DNA from 4 places in the Serratia sp. NPDC078593 genome. Region 1 is predicted to be linked to each of the others. Evidence: predicted binding sites of a transcription regulator. Region 1 holds the regulator's gene; each other region holds the start of a gene.
What was found. The regulator CRP, encoded in region 1, controls carbon source genes, mostly activating them, when cyclic AMP is high. The targets are predictions, from matches to a motif close to ATGTGANNNNNNTCACAT.

Region 1 (5,495 bases):
CGATAATGACCGAAAAATACACCGTTAACCGTAGCACGTTTGATCAGGTGATTCTGCCTGTTTATGCACCAGCCCAGTTTGTTCCCGTTAAAGGTAAAGGGAGCCGCGTGTGGGACAGTCAAGGTAAAGAGTATATCGATTTCTCGGGTGGCATTGCGGTGACCGCGCTGGGGCATTGTCATCCGGCGTTGGTGGCAGCATTGCAGCAACAGGGAGAAACCCTGTGGCATACCAGTAACGTATTCACCAATGAACCGGCTTTGCGCTTGGCGGCCAAACTGGTCGACGCGACTTTTGCCGATCGTGTATTTTTTGCTAATTCGGGAGCTGAGGCTAACGAAGCCGCGTTCAAGTTAGCCCGCCATTACGCCATCACCCGCCACAGCCCTTACAAAACCAAAATTATCGCTTTCTACAATGCGTTCCACGGCCGCACGCTGTTTACCGTATCGGTTGGCGGGCAGGCGAAATATTCTGACGGTTTTGGGCCCAAACCGGCCGACATCGTGCATGTTCCCTTCAATGATCTGGCGGCGGTGAAGGCGGTAATGGATGATCAGACCTGCGCGGTGGTGATGGAGCCGATTCAAGGGGAGGGGGGCATCACACCGGCCGAAGCGCAATTCTTGCAGGGCGTACGCGAGCTATGTGACCAGCATCAGGCGTTATTAGTGTTTGATGAAGTGCAAAGCGGTATGGGTCGCAGTGGTAAACTATTTACCTATATGCATTACGGTGTGACGCCGGATATTTTAACCACCGCGAAAGCATTGGGCGGTGGCTTCCCGGTGAGTGCTATGTTGACCACCGAAGAGATTGCCTCGGTGATGCAGGTCGGTACGCATGGCACCACGTATGGCGGTAATCCGTTAGCCTGTGCGGTAGCCGAAGCCGCGTTAGACGTGATCAATACGCATGAGGTGTTGAGTGGCGTCGAACAACGTCATACGCTTTATGTCTCGGCTCTGACTGAGATCGGTAATAAATACGGGGTTTTCAGCGATATTCGCGGTATGGGGTTGCTGATTGGCGCAGAACTGACGGCGGCTTACCGTGGTATGGCTCGTGATTTCCTGAATGCCGCAGCTGCTCGGGGGGTGATGATTTTGAATGCTGGGCCAAATGTGATTCGCTTCGCCCCTTCATTGGTGGTCGCGCTGCAAGATATTGAAGAAGGTATGGCACGGTTTGAACGGGCAGTGCAGGATGTGGTGAAGGCAGGTTAATACCCTAAACGGTGTGTTATCAAACCCGAGCAGAGCGGATAATCTAACCCAAAGAGAAAACGGCGCGTGAGGCGCCGTTTTGAGCTTGATGACGAAGTCGTCTATGGCCCCCGAGATACCCGGGCCTAGCGTAGCGAGGGGTGCTCCGGTGGCTTACGCCACTACGACCCCACAGCCACGCTTTCCCTCATAACGAGCTTTGTCAGCAGTCTGAACCGGCGCGTGATGTGCCGTTTTTTACTGATTAGCGCGTGCCGTAAACGACAATGGTTTTGCCGTGTGCGGAAATCAGATTTTGATCTTCGAGCATTTTCAGAATACGGCCGACCGTTTCGCGTGAACAACCGACGATTTGGCCAATTTCCTGACGGGTAATTTTAATTTGCATGCCGTCTGGGTGAGTCATGGCATCCGGTTGTTTAGCCAGATTCAGCAAGGTTTGCGCAATGCGGCCGGTAACATCAAGGAAAGCGAGGTTACCCACTTTCTCTGAGGTGACTTGCAGACGGCTTGCCATCTGTGCCGACAGGCGCATTAAAATGTCAGGGTTAACCTGGATTAACTGACGGAATTTCTTATAAGAAATTTCAGCCACTTCACAGGCGCTTTTGGCCCTTACCCAGGCACTGCGCTCCTGACCTTCTTCAAATAATCCAAGCTCGCCGATGAAATCGCCCTGATTGAGATAGGACAGGATCATCTCTTTACCTTCTTCATCCTTGATGAGCACCGCTACGGAGCCTTTCACGATGTAGTAAAGCGTTTCGGCCTTTTCACCTTGGTGAATCAGCGTACTTTTTGATGGATATTTGTGGATATGGCAATGAGACAAGAACCATTCGAGAGTCGGGTCTGTTTGCGGTTTGCCGAGAACCATTCGCTATTATCCTCTGTTGTAATCTGCCTGTATCACAGGGGTCAGAGTTCCCTGTCAAACGAGTTAGGGCTGACGGTGAGTGACTGCCATTTAACCGTTTTGAGGCGTGCCGTAAAATACGCTATTGCCCTAGCATATTAACTTGCTGTGAGCGCTGCAAGCTACATTCTGTTAACATACCAAATTAGGCACCTTTCTGCGGGCATTTCCCTGAAAATCAGTGTCCAGCAAGAATTATTTCGGCTTTGTTTGTAGCACAGAGTGAGGCGGGTGTCTTGTGTTGTCTCGCTCACACATGACCGGCGTCAGGTTCCATTGCCAGTTTGCGTGTGAACGCGTAGTCTGATTTTAAGAAATTAACCGGAGTAATCAGAATGCAGGCAAGAGTAAAGTGGGTTGAGGGATTAACGTTTCTAGGTGAGTCGGCGTCTGGTCATCAGGTTCTGATGGATGGCAACGCAGGCGATAAGGCACCTAGCCCGATGGAAATGGTGTTGATGTCAGTCGGTGGTTGCAGTGCGATCGACGTGGTTTCGATCTTACAAAAAGGCCGCCATGCGGTGTGCGATTGCGAGGTCAAACTCAGTTCTGAACGTCGCGAAGAAGCCCCGCGGATATTTACCCACATTAACCTGCATTTTATCGTGAGTGGTAAAGGGCTGAGTGAGAAAGCGGTTGAGCGTGCGGTGGATCTTTCCGCTGAAAAATACTGTTCAGTGGCGCTGATGCTGGGGAAAGCCGCCGAGGTATCCCACAGCTTTGAGGTGCGTGACGTAGAGTAAGATCTCGGGCGCGGCGCTGGCGGTTCAACATGCGACTGCGCCCCAGGCATAGCCGAAGCGTTATTCGATTTTTTTCCCTTCCAGTAGCCGCTGTACCAGTGGCGCCATGATCAGCTCCATCGCCAGCCCCATTTTTCCGCCCGGCACGACCAGCGTATTGATATGTGAGATGAAGGAGCCTTGCAGCATCGCCAGCAGGTAAGGGAAATCAATATGATCCAATCCGCGGAAGTGAATCACGACAAAACTTTCATCCAGTGAAGGAATCGCTTTCGCGGCAAATGGGTTAGAAGTATCCACCGTGGGTACACGCTGGAAGTTGATATGCGTGCGAGAGAATTGTGGCGTGATGTAGTTGATGTAATCGTCCATGGATCGCACCACGGAATCCATCACGGCTTCACGAGAATGGCCGCGTTCACCGGTATCGCGGATCAGTTTCTGGATCCATTCAAGGTTGACGATAGGTACCACGCCGACGAGAAGGTCGACCTGTTTCGCGACGTCATGTTGCTCGGTGACCACGCCGCCATGCAGCCCTTCATAGAACAAAACATCGGTTGGCTCTGGTAAGGCTTCCCACGGCGTGAATGTCCCCGGCACTTGATTATAGGGTACCGCTTCATCGTAGGTATGTAGATACTTGCGTGAACGACCAGAGCCGTTTTGGCCATATTCGAGGAAGCTTTGTTCAAGTAGGCCAAAATCATTGGCTTCTGGGCCGAAATAGCTGATATGACGACCCAGATCGCGCGCCTTGCGGATCTCCGCATCCATTTCCGGGCGGGTATAACGGTGAAAGCTGTCCCCTTCCAACTGCGCGGCGCGGATATTCAACTGCTGGAATATTTTACGAAATGCCACGCTGGTGGTGGTGGTGCCGGCGCCGCTGGAGCCGGTTACTGCGATAACAGGATGTTTGGCGGACATAGGGTGTATTACTCCGTCTAAAATGCGCAAGTTATCAGTCATACGCTGCATCTTCAGGCGCGCGGCTTGGCGGCCGAGATAAACCAAGCCCCTATCGGTTTACGACTGCGTTGTCGTTATGTGACTCGGCGTTTGGAGAGCCGTTGATTTGTACGTCGATGCAGCTCGAATGCATTGGGTATAGCACATTGTTACCTGATTTTGGCCGTCAGTCATAGAACGGATTACATTTCTTCCTGGCCGGCGCGGAATTGGCCGCGCGGCATGATATTGATGGTTTCATGTAACTCCGACCAGACCAATAACACCTCGCCACTTTGTAGCTGGCGGCGAACATCATCTACTTTTTGTGCCAGGGAGCGCTCGTGCTCGCCATAATCCGTGCCTTCGCGCAGCACGAACGATTCGATCAGGTTGTTCAGTGTTTCACTGTCCAGGTCTTTCCAGGGAATAATCATGCATTCGGTTCCAAATAGGGGGGCAGCCAGGCAGGTATCCGGTGTTCCAGCCACATTTGCGGTTTTTTCAGTGAGCCGCCGACAAAGCCGACATGGCCGCCACATTCCGTGAGTTGATATTCGATGTTGTGCGGCAGGCTGGCGATGTCCGGGATCACGTCTGCTGTCATGAAGGGATCGTCTTTGGCGTGGATGATCAATAACGGCGTTTGAATTTTTGGCAGCAGCGGTAGCGCACTGCAACGGCGATAATAATCCGTGGCATCGCTAAAGCCGTGAATACGTGCGGTAATCACATCATCGAAGTCGCGGATGCGCTGTAGCCCTTTTAGCTGAGGTAGCTTTAACGGTAAAGAGCCCGGATAATGGAGAAGCTTGCGTGTGGCATTTTGCTTAAGCTGACCAAGAAGATAACGCTGGTAAACTCGGGAAAAGCCCTGTTCCATTCGCAGTGAGCAGGGTTCCAACATCAGTGGGGCGGAAACCACGACGGCCGCATCCACTAAGCGCGAGTTTTCTTGCTGCGCCAGATAGCATGCGAGCATATTGCCACCCAACGAGACACCGACCGCGGCGGTCGGTACCGCGCCGTAGTTATCACGTAGCCATTGCAGAAAGAAGTGGGCATCTTCGGTTTCACCAGAATGGTATATCCGCTGTTTACGATTGGGCACGCCGCTGCAGCCCCGAAAGTGCATGACCACGCCCAGCCAACCTTTCTCACGCCAGGCGTGGAGTTGGCCGTGTGCATAGGGGCTGTAAAAGTTGCCCTCTAAACCATGAAAAAGCACCACACGCGGCTTATCGCGCGCCAACCGTGGGTCTTCGCTCCAGGCGAGATCGATAAAATCACCGTCAGGTAATTCCAGACGTTGCCAGTGCGGTTTAAGCAACACGCGGCGGCGTACCAGCCGTGGCAGCAACGTTTGCAGGTGTGGATTACTGACCCCGGTTAGGGGGCGAAAGATTTCATACATAACGTGAATAAAATTCTTGTGAATGGCTATTGTCTGATCAATAGCGCACTGTTAGCTTCAATACCATTAGCTGACAATAATATACCCTAAATAATTCAGTTGCATTGCGGTGACCGCGACGTAGCCAATGCGCCAACATGCTAGTGGAAGGGTGGCGGGTATACTGCAAAAAGTGCATTTGGGTGAGGAGCACCCGCTACATGGAATTAAGCTTATTTCTTTCGATGTTAGGTTTTCTGTTTGTT
Region 2 (5,495 bases), on a different contig from region 1:
GGTTGTTCACCGCTAGGCTGCCAAGCAATCAGATGGGCGCCTTGCAAGGTGATGGCTGCACGCACGTTAGGGTGCGAAACCACAATAACCGGCAGAGCCTCTAACTGACGTTGGCTAAGGTAGGGGGAAATTTGTTCCGTAACGGGCAGGGTGAAAATATTTTCGTTCATTGCATTGCCTCTTAATTCGATCCACCGCAGGAAGCAAAAAAAAGGGCGACATTAAAGTCGCCCTTATGATCTCAGTCGTTCATCATGCCATTATTTGGAGATGTGAGCGATCAGATCCAGAACCTTGTTGGAGTAGCCAGTTTCGTTGTCGTACCAAGAAACCAGTTTCACAAAGTTGTCGTTCAGCGCGATGCCTGCTTTAGCGTCAAACACGGAAGTCAGTTTTTCACCGTTGAAATCAGTAGAAACAACGTCGTCTTCGGTGTAACCCAGCACGCCTTTCAGTTCGCCTTCTGCTGCTGCTTTGATTGCAGCACAGATTTCTTTGTAAGACGCTGGTTTTTCCAGACGTGCGGTCAGGTCAACCACGGATACGTTTGGAGTAGGAACGCGGAATGCCATACCGGTCAGTTTGCCGTTCAACTCAGGAATAACCTTACCTACCGCTTTAGCTGCGCCGGTAGATGAAGGGATGATGTTCTGAGAAGCGCCACGGCCGCCGCGCCAGTCTTTATGAGACGGGCCATCAACGGTTTTCTGAGTAGCGGTAGTTGCGTGGACGGTGGTCATCAGCGCTTCAACGATACCGAAGTTGTCGTTAATAACTTTAGCCAGTGGAGCCAAGCAGTTAGTGGTGCAAGATGCGTTAGAAACGATTTCCTGACCAGCGTAAGATTTGTGGTTTACACCCATAACGAACATCGGGGTGTCATCTTTAGATGGGCCAGTCAGAACAACTTTCTTAGCGCCAGCAGCGATGTGTTTACGAGCAGTTTCGTCGGTCAGGAAGATACCGGTCGCTTCTGCAACAACGTCAACACCCACTTCGTTCCACTTCAGGTTAGCCGGGTCTTTCTCTGCGGTAACACGGATGGTTTTGCCGTTAACAACCAGATGGCCGTCTTTAACTTCTACAGTACCGTTGAAACGGCCATGAGTAGAGTCATATTTCAGCATGTAAGCCATGTACTCAGCGTCCAACAGATCGTTGATTGCAACGATTTCTACGTCAGAACGTTCTTGAGCAGCACGGAAAACAATGCGACCGATACGGCCAAAACCGTTGATACCTACTTTGATAGTCATATATTCCACCAGCTATTTGTTAGTGAATAAAAGGTTGGTTGTAAAATTACAAAAACCTTACCAAGCGTCAAGCGGAATCGTGTCAATTATTGCGGCAAGTCAAAGCTGAGAGTTTGATTTGCGCGCTTATTGCACATTCCGCCTACGTTTGGCCTCATTACGATATGGGGTCAAATCGCTAAGTTTAAAGAGCGTCATAACTAGATGTGTGATCTGTATCACATATAATTATGGCGTGAGCTTTATGGCCTACAGTTTAGGGTAAAAATGCCTGCAGTGCTGTTAATTTTTTGTTATCATTAATCATTGTTTTCGTTGACATTATCCATGTTTTGGGAATCGCACAAATGGCTAAAGAGAACTCCCCTCATCAACCGCTCACGGAACTGAATGAAATACAACGTTATGTGACTCAGGAGCGTGGTACGGAAGCGCCATACAGTGGCAAATTGCTGCACAACGCGCGCGATGGCATTTATCATTGCTTATGTTGCCATGCTCCGCTGTTTTATTCCTCAACCAAGTATGATTCTGGCTGCGGTTGGCCTAGCTTTTATCAGCCGATTTCAGATGAGTCTATTCGTTATCTTGATGATAAATCACATAATATGCATCGTGTGGAAATCCGTTGTGGTCATTGCGATGCGCATCTGGGGCACGTATTCCCTGATGGGCCGCAGCCTACCGGCGAACGTTTTTGCGTAAACTCTGCGTCGCTCAGTTTTACTGATGATGAAAATGGCGAGAAGATTGCGGGTTGAAGAGTTAAATGATCGACAAAATCGATTCAGCTATTATTCATGTTAAGAAGGAGGTGCGTTGATGGATGTAAAGGATTTGATAGCGGCGATGACGCCAGAAATCTATCAGCGCCTTGCGCTGGCGGTTGAGTTAGGTAAATGGCCGGATGGCGTTGCGCTGACGCCAGAACAGAAAGAGAATAGCCTGCAAGCGGTTATGTTATGGCAATCGATGCACAATAACGACCCGCAGCACATGAGCATTGGTACTGACGGGCAAATCGTCATGAAAAGCAAGCAAGAGCTGAAGCAACAGTTTGCTGCCGAAACGTTGGTTAAGCTGAAGCCGCAATAAATTGATGGGAAAGAGCGCTATAGCGCCCTGAGCTTGATGACGAAGTCGCCTGATAGCCTGAGATACCGGAGCCTAGCGTAGGCGAGGGGCGCTCAGGTGGCTTATGCCACTGCGACCCCACAGCCACGCTTAGCCCAATAACACGCTTTTCAGCAGTCTGAGGGAGCTAGAGCGCGCCCTAAAGCTTAGAACTGCAAAAATTGTGACAACGTCACGAGCCGAGCGCCGGCTTGCTGCATTGTTTGCAAAGCCTGCACGCTGTCAGCTGGCTGAAGATTTACGCCTCGACAACCGTCAGTAATCACCGTGGTCGAATATCCCAATTGCAGCGCATCCAGTACGCTGAATTTTACACAATAGTCGGTGGCTAACCCCATCGCCACCAAGTCAGTCACGCCCTGTGCACGTAACCAATCATCAAGCTCCGTTTTTGTCCGGTGACCGTTATCGAAGAACGCACTGTAACTGTCGATAACCGGATTTTGCCCTTTGCGAAAAATCCCAGCGATAGCCTGACGATGCAATTGTGGATGCAATTCGGCTCCGTGGCTATTTTGCACGCAATGCACCGGCCACCAGACCTGCGGCAGGCCATCGAGTTCACCCACTGTACCGATTTTTCCCGCCGAGTTGATGGCAAAGCTACGGTGGTTGGCTGGGTGCCAGTCTTGGCTGGCGACGACGGCATGACCACGAGCGAGGCAGGCAGCCATGGCTTGATTAGCGATAGCAATGGTTGCATCCCCCTCTGCCACCGCCAGTGCGCCACCCGCGCAGAAATCATTTTGCAGATCGATCAATAACAGCGCGGTTTTCATAGCGTCTCCCATTTATTAACCTGCGGTGCTGAGCTCGCCACGAAGGTCTTTTTGCATTTGCTGGCGGATTTGTTCTGGCGCTAGCGGTTGGCTTAACAGGAAATGCAGTTTAGTTAATGTTGCTTCTACTGTCATATCAAAACCGCTGATCACGCCAGCGTTAGCTAACGCATTGCCGGTAGCGTAACCTTCCATATTCACACGTCCAGAAATGCACTGGGTTAAGTTGACCACCACGATGCCTCGATCGGACGCGTCACGTAACTCATCAATCAGTTCCGGTTTTTGAGGTGCATTGCCGACGCCGTAGGAGCGTAGGATCAACGCCTTAACCGGCTGCAAAAGAAAATTGCGTACCACTGCGCCAGAAATGCCCGGATAAATCGTCACGACGCCAATAGGCTGCGGCGTAATAGTGTGCACCTTTAATTCGCCACGGCATTCGGGGGAAACGATGCCGTTTTGTCGACGAATATGAATACCCGCTTCCAGCAAAGGGGGCAGGTTTGGCGATGCAAACGCATCGAAGCCATCCGCGTGTGCCTTGGTGGTGCGATTACCGCGAAACAGTTTGTTATTAAAGAACAGGCTAACTTCATTGACCGGATAGTTAGCGGCCAGATACAACGCATTCAGCAAGTTGGTCTGACCGTCGGAACGCAGTTCAGCCAACGGAATTTGAGAACCTGTGACGATCACCGGTTTGGCAAGGTTTTCCAACATGAAAGACAGAGCTGATGCGGTAAACGCCATGGTATCTGTACCATGCAAAATGACGAAACCATCGTACCGATCGTAGTTTCTTTTTATATCGTTGGCGATATGCTGCCAGTCTTCCGGCGTCATATCGGAAGAATCAATCAATGGCGCATATTCATGAATGCTGAAATTAGGCATTTCTGGCCGATGGAATTCCGGCATCAATGCCAATTGGCGTTGTAGGTGGCCTGAAACCGGAATATAGCCATGCTCGGAACGTTGCATACCGATGGTACCGCCCGTATAGGCTACATAGATGGATTTTTTTTGCATTACAGGGATTCTGATAGTTATAAGATGGCTGAATTATAGGGTGATTAGCGCAGAAAAAAAGCCCGGCAAGCGCCGGGCTGGGGATTAAATTGTTAGCGAACGTCGCCGCAGTTGAGGCAAATTGCGTAGCGATTTTGTGGATCGTTGAGATTATTAAACAACCCCGGTTGATCTTTCATCGCTAAGGCAACCGAGGCCAGAGGCGCGGGCAGCACGGATTGGATCGCGGCGGGTAACATGGCATGAATTGACACGCCAAACTGACCGAGGAGTAAATCGGTCAGGCTCGGAGAATCAACAAACCAATTTAATTGCCACTGATTTAATTTGGCTAATTCAGCGGCTTTGCTCACTGCATCATCGAAATCGCCCAGTTGATCGACCAAACCATTCGATTTTGCATCGGCACCGGTCCAGACGTGGCCTTGCGCGATTTTATCCACCTGCACCGGCGTCATATTGCGCGACGTGGCGACCAGATCGATAAAGTTTTTATACCCATTCTCGATGTTCAGCTGCATCATTTTTGCAAACTCTGGCGGCAGCGCTTTGGTGATCGCCAAGTCAGCCAACGGTGAGGTGGCGACGCCATCAGCGTGGATGCCGACGCTATCAAGGGTATCTTGATAGGTGTTGATCACGCCAAAGATGCCGATAGAGCCGGTAAGGGTGCTTGGGCTGGCGACGATGTAGTTAGCTGGGGTGGAGATCCAGTAACCGCCTGATGCAGCCATCCCGCCCATCGAAACAACGATGGGTTTGCCTGCCGCACGCACTGCCGCCAGTTCTGTGCGAATGACTTCCGATGCGCTTACGCTGCCGCCAGGGCTGTTCACACGCAAAACGACGGCTTTAATTTTCGGATCCAGACGGGCCTGACGCAATTGCGCAGCGGTGGTATCACCGCCAACCGTGCCAGGCGTTTGCGTACCGTCCATGATCGCGCCATTGGCAAACACGACCGCAATTTGCCCCCCCTGTTCCGGCGTAGGTTTCGGCTGGTAATCATAAATGCTGATGGCATTGAAATCGTTCGTTTGTTTATCCCAACCAAAAGCGTTAACCAGCTGATTTTCTATTGCCGGGCGCGAGGCCAGCTCATCGACCAGTTTGTTATCGAGCGCATATTTCGCCGTGTCGCCGCCGGTAGCTTGTAGACCGCTTAGCACACCCGCTGCGCCAGGGAATAGCTGTTGCGGGGTGATTTGACGGTTAGCCGCCACGGTGGTCAGATAGTTTTGCCACAGGTTACCTATCCAACGGCTATCGGCTTCACGCGCCGCAGGTGACATGT
Region 3 (5,495 bases), on a different contig from region 1:
GTTACTGTTCTAGATTCGAAAGTAGCCAGGTGGCCAGAGCACAGCAAATCAGCCAAAGACCGATTTACATAACGTGTGCGTTGGTCCTCAGGGTGAACACTCAAAGAGGCTCATCATCCCCAGACACTAACACAAGTCAGCGTCTGGGGGGCGTGTGTATCACACACCACACGACGATTCAAAAAGCGAAAGAAATCGCTATTCAGTAATGCGCTGATACACCACCGGCGTCGCTTCCGGCGCGTTATCGCCCAACGACATCGCTTGACGAACTTCATCCGCCGCCAACTGCCAACTTTCCTCATCATTGGCGTGGATCACCGCTAGAGGCCGCTGGTTATCGACACGCTCACCCAGCCGCGCCATCTCAGTCAAACCAACGCTGTAATCGATGCTGTCGGTTGCCCGGCGACGTCCTCCCCCTAATGATACCACTGCCATGCCTAATGCACGGGTATCCATTGCGGTCACAATGCCCGAACGATCGGCATAAACCGGTTTGCTCAGGGTGGCGGCAGGTAAATAACTGTCATAACGTTCGATAAAATCGGTTGGCCCATGCTGTGCCGCGACCATACGACCAAAGATTTCAGCCGCTTTGCCGTTATCCAGCACCGCCTGCAGTTTGGCACGCGCATCAGCATCGTCTTTCGCCAAACCGCCTGACAACAGCATTTCCACACACAGTGCCATCGTCACTTCCAGCAGACGTGGGCTACGGTATTCACCCGTCAAGAAGCGCACTGCTTCACGCACTTCAACCGCATTACCAGCACTGGAGGCCAACACCTGATTCATATCGGTCAACAGCGCGGTCGTTTTACACCCGGCACCGTTGGCAACGCCAACAATCGCCTGCGCCAAACTTTCGGACTGTGCATACGTTGGCATAAATGCGCCAGAACCCACTTTCACATCCATCACCAACGCATCTAACCCTTCAGCCAGCTTCTTGCCTAGAATCGATGCGGTAATCAACGGAATAGAATCCACGGTCGCGGTAATATCACGCGTTGCGTAGAAACGTTTGTCCGCCGGTGCCAGCGAGCTGGTTTGCCCGATAATCGCTACGCCGACTTCTTTGATAATTTTACGGAATGCATTGTCATCTGGGAAAATATCAAAGCCTGGGATCGCTTCCAGTTTGTCCAGCGTACCGCCGGTATGGCCCAGACCGCGGCCGGAAATCATCGGAACATAACCGCCACAGGCTGCGACCATCGGGCCGAGCATCAGCGAGGTCACATCGCCCACACCACCGGTGGAGTGCTTATCTACGATGGGGCCATTCAACGACAAACTTTTCCAATCCAATACCGTACCGGAATCACGCATCGCCATGGTCAGAGCCACACGCTCAGGCAAAGTCATATCGTGAAAATAAATCGTCATTGCCAGCGCAGCGATTTGTCCTTCGGATACCACATTGTCGCGAACACCATTGATGAAGAAACGGATTTCCTCTTCGCTTAACGGCTGACCGTCACGTTTTTTACGAACTATTTCTTGAGCTAGGAACATACTATCCCCCCGCTTTGATGATATATGGGTAGTCAATACTGCCTGGGTTAAACCAAGGCAGTAACGGTTATCAGTAGCCGCTGCCGGAGGCTTGGCTGCTGTGCCCCAGCGTGTTCAGCAAACTGGCCAACAGGCTGGACGCACCAAAGCGGAAGTGGCGCGCATCGGCCCATCCTTCACCCATGATACGATCGGCCAATTGCAAATAATGCAATGCATCCTCTGCCGTACGAACGCCACCCGCAGGTTTGAACCCAACCTGCTGACCTACGCCCATATCACGAATAACGGACATCATCAGTTCCGCACTTTCCAACGTAGCGTTGACCGGCACTTTACCGGTTGAAGTTTTAATAAAATCGGCACCGGCGTTGATGGCGATTTCGGAAGCCTGACGGATAAGCGCAGCACTCTTCAGTTCACCGGTTTCAATAATCACCTTCAATAACACGTTAGCCTGCTCGCAGGCCTGCTTGCACTGTTTCACTAATTCAAAACCAATTTGGCTATCACCGGCCATCAGTGCGCGATACGGGAACACCACATCAACTTCATCTGCGCCATAGGCGATGGCCGCGCGCGTCTCCGCCAACGCGATGCTAATATCGGCATTGCCATGCGGAAAATTAGTCACCGTGGCAATGCGCACATCCGGCGTACCTTGCTCACGCAAGGTCTTACGTGCGATAGGGATGAAGCGTGGATAAATACAAATGGCGGCCGTCTTGCCTGCCGGAGTGTTGGCTTGATGACACAAGGCGATCACTTTCTCATCGGTGTCATCATCATTAAGCGTGGTTAAATCCATCAAACCCAGCGCACGTTGCGCTGCAGCGGTTAATTCGGTCATAAAACTCTCCAACTGAGTTACTGGCTGTTGGCGAGCGGACTTGGTTCCATGAAGATAGCGTGGGGCTATTTCCCCTCGTGGCAACTGAGATCCTTCTCACCGCATGTCATAACAGTTTGAACTCACGCCATCAGAGCACATTGAGTTCAAATCACATTATCCGAAACTTCATTGTAACAACGCAGAATTATATGTGAATATCGTCACAAAATAACGCGATATTGTTCACAGAATCACTAATGAGTTATGAGGTGAAACCAGCAAGCTGCCGCATACCTTATTGTACCATGCCAAATAAAAATATTATAAAACAAAGCACTAAACAGATAAAACCCCATTATTCAGGTAATCTAAATAACGGGGTTAAAATGTGAAAAAAACAACAAAATCACGATACGGCGTTTTACTTAAAGCGCCAAGAAGAACCCGGCAATGGTCGCGCTCATCAAGTTAGACAGCGTACCTGCAGCCACGGCTTTTAGGCCGAAACGGGCGATATCATGGCGACGATTTGGTGCCAGGCTGCCCAAACCACCGAGCAAAATTGCCACAGAAGACAGGTTCGCAAAGCCACACAACGCAAACGAAATAATCGCTTTGGTATGGGCAGACAGTACCTGCAAGCCTTCGGCCGCCACCACGTCATCCGGGCGCAGATAGGCACCGAAATTCATAAACGCAACGAATTCGTTAACAATGATCTTCTGGCCGATAAAGGAACCTGCGGTCATCGCTTCATTCCACGGCACCCCGATCATGAAAGCGATCGGTGAGAAGATCCAACCCAGCAGCAGTTCAAGTGATAATTGCGGATAGTTAAACCAACCGCCGATGCCGCCAAGCATGCCGTTCAACAAGGCGATAAGCGCAATGAAAGCCAGTAACATCGCCCCGACATTCAGCGCCAGTTGCATACCGGAAGCAGCCCCCGACGCCGCAGCGTCAATGACGTTTGCCGGGCGCTCTTCTGCCGCAATCAGCTTCATCGCGTCGTCCACCTCACGCGGCGTTTCCGTTTCCGGCACCATCAATTTAGCGAACAACAAACCGCCCGGCGCCGCCATAAACGAAGCAGCGATCAGATATTCCAGCGGCACCCCCATCTGGGCGTAACCTGCCAGCACCGAACCGGCAACCGAAGCCAACCCGCCGCACATCACAGCAAACAGTTCAGATTGGGTCATGGTCGCAATATACGGGCGCACAACCAAAGGTGCTTCTGTTTGCCCAACGAAGATATTCGCCGTTGCCGACAGAGACTCAGTGCGTGAAGTACCGAGCAGTTTTTGCAGGCCACCGCCCAGTACGCGAATGATCAACTGCATGATGCCTAAGTAATAAAGCACCGCTATCAGTGATGAGAAAAATACGATGACAGGCAATACGCGCAAGGCAAACACGAAACCGCCGCCGCCGAACACTTCAAACATTTTGTCGGAAACCAGACCGCCAAAAATGAATGAAATCCCTTCGTTACCGTAGGCAATAACATTGGCGACACCTTCAGACATGCCGCCAAGTATCTGGCGTCCGATAGGTACATACAGCACCAATGCACCAATCGCGACCTGAATGATGAAAGCCCCCAGCACTGTGCGTAGCTTAATCGCCCGCCGGTTACTGGAAAGCAGTACGGCGATTGCAATCAGCATCGCCATCCCGACCAGACTCATAATAAGTTGCATGATGAAAAGTATCCCTGTGTATATCCTTTATCTTTCACAATGCGGTGACGTTGGTTTTTTTGCCTTCCCGTGGCGTACTCAAGGTACGCACCGAGGTGGCGTTGCCACGTTCTCGCTTCATAAAATTTATTGGATAAGTAAAAAAGGCGTTCCACCCCTGCATTGCGGGAGGTCTGCTGATAGTAATGACGGAGCGCGATTATACTGAGCAACAATGCGCCAGACTCGATATATGTCACAAATATGTACAAGCGAAAGCAAACGAAAATCTTATAATGTGATCTAAGTCACAATTAACACGAAATGTGCGTGATTAAAGTCCAAATAATCGGTGGGTATTTTGCCGTAAATGCGCGGCGATTTCTTCCGGAGATTCCGAGCGAAGTTGGCACAACACCTCAAAAACCTCTGCTGCCCGTTCGGGTCGGTTTGGTTGGCCTTGATAGCCAGCCAAAGGCATATCCGGCGCATCGGTTTCCAATAACAGCGAGGTTAAAGGCAGCTGCGCCATCACACCACGCGTTTTCTGCGCCCGCGCATAACTGATAGTGCCACCCACACCGATGTAATATCCCAAGCGAATAAATGCCTGCGCCTGTGACAGGCTACCGGCAAAACCATGCACCACGCCACGGCGCGGCACATCGTTGCGGCGCAATGCGGCCGCCAGTTGATCGTGGCTACGGCGTGAATGCAAAATTACCGGCAGATCATGCTGCTTGGCCAGTTTAAGCTGTGCGCTGAGCAACGCTTGCTGGCGCGTGAACTGTGGATTCTCCATATACAAATCCAAACCAATCTCACCGACAGCCACCAGCTTGCCGGGTCTGCTAGCCAAAAAGTCGGCCAGTAACGCCAACTGCGCCTCATGATGCTGCGCAATGTATAACGGATGAAGCCCCAATGCGGCGTACAGCGGTGTGAAGTCTTTTGCCAGCCTCAGCACTCGGGCAAAACGATCGGCGGTCACTGTGGGCACAATGATGCGTTCAATTCCTGCTGCGGCGGCACGCTGCAGGCTTTCGGCCTCGCTCCCACTAAACGGCGGGAAATCAAAATGACAATGGGTGTCGGTTAAATAGGCTTCCATGTTCACTGACCACCGCGGTTTGTCTGCTCACTCGGCAGAATTAACGATGAGAGCGGCTCTGGCTGAGTGACCTCTAGGCTGCTGGTAGAATGAGCCACATCAGTAACAATCGGCGAAGGCATCGGCACAATGTCTGGCTGTATCAAACGCCGAGACAACGACTTCTTCACGTTCATCCCATCGGTTTGCTCTTGTTCCATTAACCAATGCCCCACCGTCGCTAAAAAGTAGCGCCCACAGCGGCGTCCTAGATGATAATCAAGATTCAGCGCACCGATTTTGCTGCCTAATGCATTACTGGTTAACGGTTTCGGTGGGAAAATCTCAAAAATACGCAGGTCGCCTGGCG
Region 4 (5,495 bases), on a different contig from region 1:
ATTGAGGTCAACGCCGTCTGCACCAATAAATAATTTATCAAAACTAAACTGATGAAAGGCCGATTCCGCCAGGCTACCGTGAAACGACGCCGATTTTTTGCGGTAAGTCCCGCCAGGCATCAAAATGGTTTGGTCATTATCCAACTCCACTAATGCGTTGACGATATGCAGACTGTTTGTCATGACCGTAATGTTATTGAACTGCGCTAAATGCGGCACCATTTGCAAGACGGTGCTGCCCGCATCGAATATCAACGAGTCGCCGTCGTCGATCAATTTAATGGCGGCGTAGGCGATCTGGCGCTTCTTCTCGGTATTAATGTGGGTTTTACGATCGATCGGTTGATCGCCGTCATCGCGGCTGAGCACCACGCCGCCATAAGTGCGGATCACCTCACCTTCGTCTTCTAACAGGGTGAGATCTTTACGGATAGTGGTGCCGGTGGTGGAAAAGTGTTGTGCAAGGGCATCCACGGCGGTTTTGCCATGCCGCTGTAGATATTCAAGGATAGCGGCCTGCCGCTGCTTTGGTTTCATCGCGATTCCTGTTCACAAGATAGGCACATTACTCTCAGTAAATAATTCAATATGAAAGGTAATGTCTTTTACTGTGAAAATATCATGATTCTGCGGCAATCGCTAACGATAGTGCAACTTGGCTGGCGCGATCCTCGGGGAAGATCACATCCGGCAGTAAATCACGGCGATGTAAACCGTGCAGATGTTTCAGTGGTTTTGGTTGGGCAAAAACGGTCAGGCCGCGCATCATCATGCTGCCACACACGCGTTGTTGTGCATCGAACGCCAGTGCCAGCACCACTCGGGGCTTAAAGCGGCCGCCGGAGCGGCCAATCCCAACCGGCCCCAGTTGGCATAACTGGTCAAAAGCGCGATTAAAGCGCTGAATCTGCCACCAGCCGCAGGCTATTTGCCCCAACCAAGCGAGGACGGCAAGAGTAATCAATGCACTGGTCATACGGTTCCTCATCTAATTGCTACCCTTCATACTTCACGTTGCTTGGGTGTGGGCTGCCTTCCTTCACCCTGGTCACATAGTTGGCTATGCTCCCAGGGAGTCATTCAGTTGCCGCCTACAAGCAACTCGAAATATCTTGGGTATATATACCATTGGGCACACGGTGGGCGCCCAGTAAATTAACGTTAAAACATCACCTGGCCGCCGGTGATATTGATGGATTGGCCGGTGCAGTAACTCGCTTTGTTACTGGCGTAGAACAGTAGGGTATTCAGTACGTCCTGATAGTCGCAACCCCGCTTCAGCGGCACTTTATCGATGTAGTATTTTTCGACTTCGTCGGGCTGGATGCCTAGCTTCTCGGCGTATTGTGGCAACAGCGATTGGAACATCGGTGATTTCAGCAGGTTGCCCAGCATCAGTGAATGCACGGTGATGCCATATTCCGCCAAATCCAGCGCCAGCGATTGCGTCAGCCCGACACCGCCGAATTTGGCCGCGCTGTAACCGGAGTTATGTTTACTGCCGACTTTACCGGACTTGGAGTTGATCTGAATGATGCGGCCAGCTATGGCGTCGCGGATCATCAGGCGTGAAAACTCACGGGCACAGAGGAAATATCCCACCAGATTAACCTGGAGTGAACGGTCAAAATCGCCAAGCGCGAAGTCGATAATCGGCGCAGCCTTGGCGATACCGGCGCTGTAGACCAGCAAATGCGTACCGCCGAAGGCGTTGTCGACCGCATTGGCCAGCGCAATCACGCTTTCTTCATCGGTGGCATCGACCTGCAAGCCAACGGCACGGCCGCTGCCGAACTCCTGATTAATTTGCTGGGCTACCTGATACGCGTTATCGGCGTTCAGATCGGCCACCGCCACGCGGTATCCTGCCGCTGCCAAACCCTTACTTAAAAAAGCACCTAACGTTTGGCCGCCGCCAATCACTACGGCTACTTCAGACATGGTTAACTCCTTATGCGATAAATTTTAGTGTGCTGCCTAACGGGATATCGTCTGGCGTGCTGCCGGAAACGTGGATCGAACCGGGGAATTCCGCCTGCACTTCGCCGTCGAAACGTACGGTAATGTGGCCTAATTCACGTAAGTTTTGGGTGGCGACGCTGCCAACGGCGGTGATCGGGTAACGCCGTTCTGCCAGTTCAAATAGACCGCCGGCTTGCAGTTCCCCCGTGGTGTCGCCGTGTTGATGAATGAAACAAAATTCTGCTATATCGGCAGGTGCGCCTTGGCGAAAGGTGATCAGCATGTTGTCTTGTAACGCTTCGCGTGCGCAGTCACCGATGTGAGTAATGGTGGTTTGGAAAATGACATTCATAGCGAACCCCTGGAATAGGAAAATAAACGTATGTGTTACTGATAAATGAAAGCGGAGGCCGCCCAGGCGATTAAGACCGTCGGGGCACCGGTAAGAAAGCGGCCAACCAGCACCGAGGGCACACCCACGCGCACCGTGTCCTGTTTGGCTTCTGCCAGCGACAGGCCAACGGGGATAAAATCACAGGCGGCCTGCGCGTTAATTGCAAATAGCGCGGGCAACGCCAATTGGGGAGGAATATGGCCGAGGCCGATTTGTACGCCGACCAGCACGCCGATGACCTGTGCGATCACCGCGCCGGGGCCAAGGAATGGCGAAAGCAGGGGAAAGGAGCAAATCAACGCCAGCGTTACTAAGCCGACAGGGCTATTGGCTAACGGTGTTAAACCATGAGCAATAAAGTCACCGAGCCCGGATGCCATGATGATGCCGATCAGTGCCGACACGAAGGCCATAAACGGTAAAATGGTCTTTAGCACCGTATCAATGGTGTCGCGTCCGGCCTGAAAGAAGACGGCGACTACCGAGCCCATTCCCATACCAACCTTAGCCAGCAAACCGTCACTCTGTTCGGTGATTTTTTTACTGGTATCGTAATCGCGCGTTTTAGCCGTGCTTGGGGCGTTTGGTTCCGCAAGAGGTGCTGCGGCGGCTGCGTGATCGATCAGATGGATATTATTTTCGCGTACCCCAGAAACGTAAATATCTTCGACAATAAATTGGGCTAGTGGGCCAGATTGGCCTGTTGCATGGATATTAACGGTTGGAATGCGGCGTTTCGGGTAAAGGCCACAGCGTAAGGTGCCGCCACAATCGATCACCGCTACGGCGATCTCTTCTGCGGGGGGCTCACCCTCTTTAAAACCGTCAACGGCCTGCCAGCCGGTCAGTTCACTGATGCGATCAACGATGGCTGGCCGCGTGCCCGCGGTGATGTAAACGATTTTTTTGCCTGCTTCGATGGGTAATTCCAATGGGCCACCCCAACCGCTGGCACCTTTCTCAATGCGAATATAAGCGCTCATGATGCTCTCCCGAATTAAAGTTGAACCTGACGATCCAGGCGAATACCCATCTTGCGTTCGAATAGGCTGGTGGTCAGATCGGTTACCCAGCCACGGAAAAAGTTAGTGAACAAACCGACTAGGAAGTAGCTCACGGCCAGCGGGCCGAGCGGCAACCCCAGCGTAGTCAGGCCACTGGCGATACCAAGATAAACAAACAATTCGCCGGGGTTGATGTGCGGGAACAAACCGTTCATGGAATGACAGCTGTAGGAAGCGGCAGCGTAATAGCTAGTTTTATATTTTTCCGGCATGAATCGGCCGAGGCTCAGCGTCATTGGGTTGCAAAACACGAAGGTACCGATCAGCGGTAACAACAAATAACGCGAAACTGGGTTACCTGCGCAGCGCTGTGCCAGGCGTTCGATACGTTGCTGGCCAACGAATTTGATCAGGGCATTCATAATAATTAACAAGCTGATTAATAGCGGTAAAATACCGGTGACCATACCGACAAATACCTCTCCGCCTTTCTGGAATAGGCCGATGAACCATTCGGCTCCGTGAGTGATGTACTCAATCATTATTTTTCTCCTGTAATGGGTGCGATGGCCCGGAGCAAAACCTGTCTCTGTTGCCATTGGCCTTACAGTAATCACTTTATCGACAATATTGTTTTATATAGATCACATTTTGAAAGATAAATCTTTTAATGTGAAAGTTAAAATCGAAAGAAAAGTAATATTGAAAGGAGTGTGGGGGGACGAAAAGAGAAAAGTCGGTGATTTGGCCTGCTGCTCATGTTGTCATCGCTCCGCCAACAATGCGCCCACTCATCTCGTCGGGAGACTGCTGCGCCCGTCAACATCACTATGGCGTGATGTGGACGGCGTATTTGCTACCGGTAGTTAAGCAATGAGCCAATGTTGTCATCGCTCCGCCAACAATGCGCCCACTCATCTCGTCGGGAGACTGCTGCGCCGGTCAACATCACTTTGGTGTGATGTGGGGGCGTGTTCGCTACCGTTAATTAAGCAATGAGCCAATGTTGTCAGTGTTCTGCCGACAAGACTCTCACTCACCTTGTAGGGGCGTAGCCTGCTGCGCCCGTCAACATCACTATGGCGTGATGTTGGGGCGTGTTCGCTACCGGTAATTAAGCGATGAGCCAATGTTGTCAGTGTTCTGCCGACAAGGCTCTCACTCACCTTGTAGGGGCGTAGCCTGCTGCGCCGGTCAACATCACTTTGGCGTGATGGGGGCGGCGTATTTGCTACCGGTAATTAAGCAATGAGCCAATGTTGTCAGTGTTCTGCCGACAAGACTCTCACTCACCTTGTAGGGGCGTAGCCTGCTGCGCCGGTCAACATCACTTTGGTGTGATGTGGGGGCGTGTTCGCTACCATTAATTAAGCAATGAGCCAATGTTGTCAGTGTTCTGCCGACAAGACTCTCACTCACCTTGTAGGGGCGTAGCCTGCTGCGCCCGTCAACATCACTATGGCGTGATGGGGGCGGCGTATTTGCCCCCAATGCGTTAATAGCGTGGTTATAAAACGCAGCGAATGATTCCCACCGGCAACAAAACCAGGCAGATAAGATTAAATTGGGGCGGGCGAAAAAGGTGAAAAGGATAGGGCAGTGTCGCTCAAATTTAACCGAGCGGCACTGCGGCGAAAGCCTAGTCAGCCAGAGAGAAATGACTGCGCGAAGTTAAGCGACGGTGACATTTTTATCCAGATAGGTATCCTGCACGGCGTTGATCAACGCGATACCGTCTTTCATGGATTTTTTAAACGCCTTGCGACCCAGAATCAAACCCATGCCGCCAGCACGTTTGTTGATCACGGCGGTACGTACCGATTCTTGCAGATCGTTCTCACCGGCAGCACCGCCAGAGTTAATCAAACCGGCGCGCCCCATATAACAGTTTGCTAACTGATAACGCACTAAATCGATCGGGTGGTCGGTGGTGAGTTGGTCATAGACGCGATCGTCGGTATAACCGAAGTTAACGGCACGGTAGCCGCCGTTATTTTCCGCCATTTTTTGCTTCACAATATCGGCGCCAATGGTCGCGGCAATGTGATTAGCTTGCCCGGTTAAATCTGCACTTGCGTGATAATCAACGCCGTCTTTTTTGAATGCCGGGTTGCGCAGATAAGCCCACAGAACGG

Region 2: the regulator CRP is predicted to act here: its motif matches at 1,463-1,480, upstream of msrB (peptide-methionine (R)-S-oxide reductase MsrB).
Region 3: the regulator CRP is predicted to act here: its motif matches at 2,563-2,580, upstream of deoC (deoxyribose-phosphate aldolase).
Region 4: the regulator CRP is predicted to act here: its motif matches at 3,993-4,010, upstream of srlA (PTS glucitol/sorbitol transporter subunit IIC).

The regions. Positions count from the first base shown of each region.
Region 1 is NZ_JBNNGK010000010.1:149,021-154,515, forward strand. It holds gene argD (bifunctional acetylornithine/succinyldiaminopimelate transaminase) at 6-1,226, shown strand; gene crp (cAMP-activated global transcriptional regulator CRP) at 1,471-2,103, opposite strand; gene ACQKDS_RS13080 (OsmC family protein) at 2,478-2,885, shown strand; gene ACQKDS_RS13085 (phosphoribulokinase) at 2,946-3,815, opposite strand; gene ACQKDS_RS13090 (YheU family protein) at 4,040-4,273, opposite strand; gene ACQKDS_RS13095 (hydrolase) at 4,270-5,250, opposite strand; gene ACQKDS_RS13100 (LysE family translocator) at 5,451-5,495, shown strand, end outside.
Region 2 is NZ_JBNNGK010000008.1:52,777-58,271, forward strand. It holds gene ACQKDS_RS10845 (D-hexose-6-phosphate mutarotase) at 1-170, opposite strand, end outside; gene gapA (glyceraldehyde-3-phosphate dehydrogenase) at 261-1,256, opposite strand; gene msrB (peptide-methionine (R)-S-oxide reductase MsrB) at 1,604-2,017, shown strand; gene ACQKDS_RS10860 (YeaC family protein) at 2,079-2,351, shown strand; gene pncA (bifunctional nicotinamidase/pyrazinamidase) at 2,537-3,169, opposite strand; gene ansA (asparaginase) at 3,185-4,201, opposite strand; gene sppA (signal peptide peptidase SppA) at 4,294-5,495, opposite strand, start outside.
Region 3 is NZ_JBNNGK010000001.1:232,716-238,210, forward strand. It holds gene deoA (thymidine phosphorylase) at 199-1,521, opposite strand; gene deoC (deoxyribose-phosphate aldolase) at 1,592-2,371, opposite strand; gene ACQKDS_RS00990 (NupC/NupG family nucleoside CNT transporter) at 2,779-4,044, opposite strand; gene ACQKDS_RS00995 (TatD family hydrolase) at 4,370-5,146, opposite strand; gene ACQKDS_RS01000 (patatin family protein) at 5,149-5,495, opposite strand, start outside.
Region 4 is NZ_JBNNGK010000006.1:64,494-69,988, reverse strand. It holds gene srlR (glucitol operon DNA-binding transcriptional repressor SrlR) at 1-537, opposite strand, end outside; gene gutM (transcriptional regulator GutM) at 620-976, opposite strand; gene srlD (sorbitol-6-phosphate dehydrogenase) at 1,162-1,941, opposite strand; gene srlB (PTS glucitol/sorbitol transporter subunit IIA) at 1,952-2,314, opposite strand; gene srlE (PTS glucitol/sorbitol transporter subunit IIB) at 2,350-3,339, opposite strand; gene srlA (PTS glucitol/sorbitol transporter subunit IIC) at 3,354-3,902, opposite strand; gene fbaB (class I fructose-bisphosphate aldolase) at 5,032-5,495, opposite strand, start outside.